Regions from separate parts of the Oceanobacillus sp. E9 genome, predicted to be linked through region 3. Evidence: riboswitches for the same ligand, from Rfam matches in the RefSeq annotation. Region 3 holds a riboswitch; each other region holds the start of a gene.
What was found. A riboswitch is a leader RNA that binds a small molecule or an ion and turns the genes downstream of it on or off. The one in region 3 is predicted to bind preQ1.

Region 1: linked by a shared signal. The riboswitch ahead of queF (preQ(1) synthase) and the one ahead of AQ616_RS07600 (6-pyruvoyl trahydropterin synthase family protein) in region 3 are both predicted to bind preQ1.
Region 2: linked by a shared signal. The riboswitch ahead of AQ616_RS14725 (QueT transporter family protein) and the one ahead of AQ616_RS07600 (6-pyruvoyl trahydropterin synthase family protein) in region 3 are both predicted to bind preQ1.

What each region holds. Positions count from the first base shown of each region.
Region 1 covers NZ_LSNA01000005.1:102,111-104,385, forward strand. The annotation lists gene AQ616_RS04205 (SDR family NAD(P)-dependent oxidoreductase) at 1-667, shown strand, start outside; PreQ1 riboswitch class I at 742-788, shown strand; gene queF (preQ(1) synthase) at 855-1,352, shown strand; gene AQ616_RS04215 (queuosine precursor transporter) at 1,402-2,037, shown strand.
Region 2 covers NZ_LSNA01000008.1:212,874-215,148, reverse strand. The annotation lists gene AQ616_RS14730 (DUF3891 family protein) at 1-390, opposite strand, end outside; gene AQ616_RS14725 (QueT transporter family protein) at 462-944, opposite strand; PreQ1 riboswitch class I at 953-997, opposite strand; gene AQ616_RS14720 (hypothetical protein) at 1,324-1,518, opposite strand; gene AQ616_RS14715 (VOC family protein) at 1,903-2,275, shown strand, end outside.
Region 3 covers NZ_LSNA01000006.1:128,840-131,114, reverse strand. The annotation lists gene queE (7-carboxy-7-deazaguanine synthase QueE) at 1-705, opposite strand, end outside; gene AQ616_RS07600 (6-pyruvoyl trahydropterin synthase family protein) at 702-1,139, opposite strand; PreQ1 riboswitch class I at 1,333-1,380, opposite strand; gene hxlR (transcriptional activator HxlR) at 1,608-1,982, shown strand; gene hxlA (3-hexulose-6-phosphate synthase) at 2,153-2,275, shown strand, end outside.

The DNA.
Region 1 (2,275 bases), on a different contig from region 3:
AGATCTTAAAAATGAAGCATTAGAGAAGGCTGCTAATGAAATTGATACTCAAGAAATTCTATTGATTACAGCAAATGTTGGAAAAGAAGAAGATGTACAAAATTATGTGGGTAGAACAAAAGAAAAATATGGAATGATAGACATATTTATTAATAATGCAGGAATCAATGGTCAATTTAATAACATCACAGAACAAACAAAAGAGAATTTTAGTAATGTATTTGACGTTAATGTTATGGGTGTATTTTTTGGAATGAAGTATGTACTACAAGTAATGAAAGAACAAAAATCTGGTGTAGTTATTAACACTGCGTCTAATGGTGGATTATTAGGAGCTCCTGGTATGAGTGCATATGTTGCTTCTAAACATGCTGTAATTGGATTAAATAAAACAGCGGCACTAGAAATGGCGGAGTATGGTGTACGCGTCAATGCGGTTGCACCTTCAGGAGTTAACACAGAAATGATGCGAAGTATTGAGAAGAATGCAATGGGTGATAAGGCAGAAGAAGCTAGAGCTCAATTCGAAGCATCTGTACCGATGAATCGTTATGCGACAGCTGAGGAGATAGCGAACCTTATGTTATTCTTATCTTCAGATAAAGCTTCATTTATTAGTGGTTCCTATTATCGAATCGATGGTGGTCAAGGGGCGACATCCGTATAAGTAAGATGAAAATATTAAGATTGACATAAACACTAATAATACTTATAATCATTGTTTGTACACCAAACATAATTTTGGTAGAGGTTCTTAGCTTCAACCCTCTATAAAAAACTAAGGACAAACAATGATTATTCAAGTCATGTTCCTTAGGGGCATGGCTTTTTTTATGGAAAAGGAGGTAATAATTATGGCAGGTAGAGATGAAAATGAACTTCAGGATGTTCAGTTATTAGGAAGTCAAGGAACTACATATAATTTTAATTATACACCGGAAGTGTTAGAGGTTTTTGAGAACAAACATCCACTACGTGACTACTTTGTTAAATTTAATTGTCCAGAATTCACTACGTTATGTCCAAAAACAAATCAGCCTGATTTTGGAACGATTTATATTAGTTATATTCCAGATATTAAAATGGTAGAGAGTAAATCATTGAAATTGTATTTGTTTAGTTTTAGGAATCACGGGGATTTCCATGAGGACTGTATAAATATTATTATGAATGATTTGATTGATCTAATGAATCCAAGATACATAGAGGTTCGAGGGAAATTTACTCCACGTGGTGGTATTTCTATTGATCCATATTGTAATTATGGTAGACCAGGAACAAAATTTGAGAAAATGGCGGACCAACGACTTATCCAACATGATATGTATCCAGAAAATATAGATAATCGATAGAGGGGAAAAGTAAGATCCTCTAACCTAATATAAAGGGGAAGAGGACAGGATGTATATTTATTTTAGTGCAATCTTTGTAGGTTTGTTATTGCTATCAAATATTCTTTCAGTAAAGTTATTTGAAATGGGAAGTTTTATACTTCCAAGTGCTGCTATCGTTTATGTTATTACATACTTAATGACAGATGTTATTGGTGAGGTTTATGGTAAGGCTGCAGCAAGAAAAACGGTGCTAGCTGGGTTTCTGACACAAATAATTGCTATGGTATTTATCTACATTTCTATACAATTACCACCGGCTCCAGATTTTCATGCACAAGCCGAATTTGAACAAATCTTAGGTGGAAGCTTTCGACTTATATTTGCTAGCTTAACTTCTTATGTAATAAGTCAAAATTTAAGTGTGTCTATATTTCATTGGTTTAAACATAAGCATGGTAAGAAAAAATTATGGTTACGAAATAATTTAGCAACAATGTCAAGTCAATTCATAGACACTGTATTATTTATTACGATTGCATTTTTGGGGATAGTACCCACAAACGTACTGCTAGGTATGATCGTTTCGCAATATATTTGGAAATGTCTAGTCGCATTATTGGATACTCCATTTGCTTATATTTTGGTTAAATGGACTAGAAAATACGAGGGCAACAGTCCAGACCATGTGATAAAGCCTTCTTAATTTACTTCAAGTCATGTATTCATAGCTTGTATTTTCATATACCTTAATTGATATTCATATAAAACAGAGAAGAGTAAAAAAGAGCCAATTCTTATGAATTGGCTCTTTTTTACTAATTTTGTGAATTTACTTAAGATATTTTGAATATCCTATAATAAATGTACGTACAAGAGATAAATAATTATTTCTTATACGAACGTTATTATTACTATCGCACAAAATAGATTGAATATGCTTT
Region 2 (2,275 bases), on a different contig from region 3:
TTGTCTTGTTTCTTCATGTTCAACAAAAGCTTGTGCTTCAAGAGAAGTATTATTAGCTAAAAATCTTTTGTAATGTTCACTACACAGTAATGCAGCGTATAAATCCACTTTTTCTACTTCATTAATTCCATACTTATATAATACGGTTTTAGGTACATTAGGGAAATCGGCAAATGTATAAGGTTGATTGGTGACATCATTCCAAAATGGTTGGCGATCAAATTCTTTCCACCCCAAATCATGTTGGTAAGCAGCATAAAGAACAGAATTTCTCCATTCTTTACCTTGAAAGTGATCCAAATTCCAATTATCGAGTATATCTCCTGATATTTGAGCATGATCATCTTGTGTTATTAATATCAATTCATCTTCTCTTTCTCTAACAATCATTTTGTCCCATCCTCTCTTAAATGGTAGACTTTCAAAAAAGAACCTTAGACTTGTCTAAGGTTCTTTTTACTTTATATGAGCTTATCAAAACGTAGTCGCTTGTGCAAAGCATAGAATAATGGAATACCGATTAATAGTACACCAAATTCTCCAATTGCAGTTGTTAACCAAGTAAACCAAAAAGGAAGTTCTAGTGCAAGGTTCAATGCAAACGCAATGATAAACATATTAAACGTAAATACAATCGTATTTAGAAATAAGAGCGTTAATTTGTCCTTAATATATTTAGATAAGATAATAATAATTCCTAGTGAAATAACAGAGTGAGCAACCCCGAATACGAGGTCATACCAACCAAGTGGTGAATTAAGATTAACGATAAACACTCCAATTACAATTCCAAAGAAATAACGCTTATCAAATACGACTAAATGATTAAACATTTCTGAAATGCGAAATTGTATATTTGTAAAACCGAATGGTGCAATAGCTATAGAGACAACGACATATAAAGCCGCTATTAAGCCATTAATTACTAACGTTTTTACGTTCATATTTAATTGTCCTCCTAGTTTTTTTGCGTGGGATGGTTACGAACCACGTTAAACCTAAATTATGATAACAGTGTTTATCTAGATTTGTAAATAGTATTGTGTAAAATTTGTGTAAAAAGCATTCATAGATTCTCAAAAAACTAATTGCATTGTTTATTACTTTTTGTCCCTTACTAAATTTATAATAGTTGGACAAATATCTATATGAGGAGGGTTGATAAGTTATAGTAATATTTTTGCTAACATAATGTTTTCCCTACTAATTATGTTTTTTTTCGTACATGTATAATCTACATTTTTCTCGTAATTAACGATGAAAACTCTACTAAATCTCCATTAAAAAGAAGCGTGTTTAGGAACACGCTTTTTTAACTTCTTCTTATTTTTCTTTTATACTATAAATAACGTAGGCAATGATTCCGCTGGCAAAACCTAGTATAATTCCTATAGTTATTGACAAGAGTAAGTTTAATTGAAAGACAATGCCTAAAATGATACCGATAATACAACCTAATACCATACATAAAGGCATCACAATAGTCATGAGGTTATTAGCATTTTTTGAATTATCCATATCAAAACTCCTTAAAGCAAACTTCAAATAGTAACTTTTTCAGTTATTCATAAAATTCTAATATAAATTTACATCTTAGACAACCATTAATACAATAGTTGTAATGAACTATATTTGACAAAATTTCATTTAATTACTTATAATCGGTCAAAATGCATATAATCATTATAATTTAGTAAATAATATTTCTAACGGATTGTTAAGTATAGTAAAATTAATTTGATATTTAATAAAGTAGAAGTAGGAAAACTAGCTTCTACGATTTTTTCACGATTCTGTACTTTTGGTTGAGATAGGTTAGGCAATAGTAACTTGTAACTTTTTTTAAAGAAAGTGTGCTTTCTTACCCCTCTCTACGATAAAAAAATAAAAGGAGTGATAAAAATGACTGGAGTAGAAATTGATTTAGTAGTATCAGATAGCTTAAAAGCATTGGAGTATTACGAGAAGATATTTGATATTGAGCGAGTCGAGGTTTCAAAATTCTCGAAGGGTGAGAACGAGGTTATTTTCAGTCTCTATGGAGTACGTTTTCATATGCTGGATGAAAATCCAAAATTTGAATTAATAGCTCCAAGCCAAGATGATCCTAAAACGATATGGTTTAATGTATTAGTTCCTGACATTAATGACACATACACTAAGGCGATGGAACTGGGATGTGTTGAAGTACAAGCCGTGACAGACCTTCCTGACTACGGCGTTTCGAATGCTATGTTTATTGACCCTTTTGGATATTTATGGATGTTACATCAAG
Region 3 (2,275 bases):
CCCCCACAAATAAGTGTGTAATTGTGGTAATACTCGAACATCCTTAAGTAACTTATTTTCCATCACACGATCGATCAATTTCTCATATTTCTCCAATAGATCAGATAATAAGCTTTCATTCTCATTCGCTTCTAGATTATCATTTCCTACCTGTAGAAATAATGTAACAGATGGATATCTTTCATGTATTTGTTCTGCGTAGGCCAAATCCTCTTCATCAAAAATAACGACTTTCAAACTAAAATGTCCATCTTGTTCCTTATGTAATCTCTCAATAATGTAATCAAGCGTAGTAAAATTAGTTTTCATTCCTGAACTTGGTGGCTTAGGAGATAATGTTAGATCATCTATTTTTGTAAACCAATTTTGCCATCTACTTCCCTGTGTTTCCAGAGCGACTTCTATTTGGTGTTGATGCAATAAATCGACCAAACTATCTATTTGCTTCAATAATCCAGGGTTTCCACCTGAAATCGTTACGTGGCCAAATTTGTTGCCTCCTACTTCTTTTAAAGAATCAAAAATTTCTGCTGGTTCCAACATTTGAATCGAGTCTTTTTCCGATCCATCCCATGTAAATTTAGAATCACACCAAGAACAGGAATAATCACAGCCTGCAGTACGCACAAACATCGTTTTTCTGCCAATGACCATACCTTCCCCTTGAATAGTAGGACCGAATATTTCTAAAACAGGAATCTTCATGTTGATTTCTCCCCTCTCGGACGATAGATACAGTAACTAGTAGGAGTTTCTCGTAAATAAACCTGTATACATTTCGGTTTATTTTGCAAACCATCTAAATAATCCTGAATGATTTCATAAATTTTACGAGAGACTACTTCTGTGGTTGGAAAGTCAATTGCTTGTTCATCTGAAAAAGCAGAATCATGATTGATTACTCCATGATCAAAGCGTTTATGAATCAAATCCTTAATCTGTTTAAAATTTACTAAAAATCCAGTTTCATCGAGTTCATCTCCAACAACTGTTATATTTGTAAAATACGTGTGTCCATGCATTTGTTGACACTTACCTGCTTGATCTTGTGGAATATAATGAGCTGCTGAAAAATGAAAATCCTTATTAAGTTCATAAGCATACGAATGGGGGATAACAGGATATATTTGTTGCATCATTTCAATCTCCCCCTTATTTGTTGAACAATAGAAACTTTCGGCTTTTTAAACATATTATTTCCCCTCTCTTTTCCTCAAATATGAATCCATCCCATATAAAAAAGAAGAAGAAAATAATGTTTGCTGATGAGTGACCGTTTTACTTTCACAGTCCATACAATCAAAAAAAACAACACAAAGAAGCGTGTTGTTTATCTCCTTAGTTTTTTATAGAGGGATTTAAATCGCGAACCTCTCCTACAATACTGCAGTGTTCTATTTAATTCACAACGTTAGATTAACATATTTCCGCTTGAAAATATAGGTAAGTTTACTTTGATTTTAATAGTTTTACCAATGTTCTATACTTTGAATATTTTATTTTATGAACATTTAAATAATTCCTCTTATTTGATGCACACAAATATAAACGATATAATTTTTTACAATCGTTCAGATAGCTATCGTTATTTTGAAAGGAGAAAAAGCATGGGACATGTTTGCAATAGAGATTTCAACTGTGAAAAAGAATTAACATTAGCAGTAATTGGCGGTAAGTGGAAAATGCTAATTCTTTGGTATTTAGGAAAAGAAGGTACGAAGCGATTTAACGAGTTGAAATCACTCATGCCTAATATTACCCAGCGTATGCTCGTAAATCAGCTTCGAGAATTAGAATCTGACTTTATTGTTCATCGTGAAGTTTATCCCGTCGTACCTCCGAAAGTAGAATATTCGCTGACGGAACGAGGAGAAACATTAATGCCGATATTAGAAGCAATGTATGATTGGGGTAAAGATTACAAAGATTTTTTAGAAGACCATCTAGATCGTTCTAAAGAAAATTCAACGAATAACACATAATCAACCATGTACAAATGTATATGGTTTTTTATTTGCAACAAATAATCCTGATTTTTACAGTATACTTTTTGTCACTATATGAGTTAAAAGTGCGTACTTCCGTTCATGATAGTTAGAACTTATAATGGACATCATACTTTAAAGTTAACCAAAGAAAGGAAGAGTTCAATATGAAATTACAACTAGCATTAGATCTTGTCAACATTCCAGAAGCAATCGAATTAGTAAAGGAAGTTGAATCATATATTGACATCGTAGAAATTGGCACACCCGTCGTTATTAATGAAGGACTT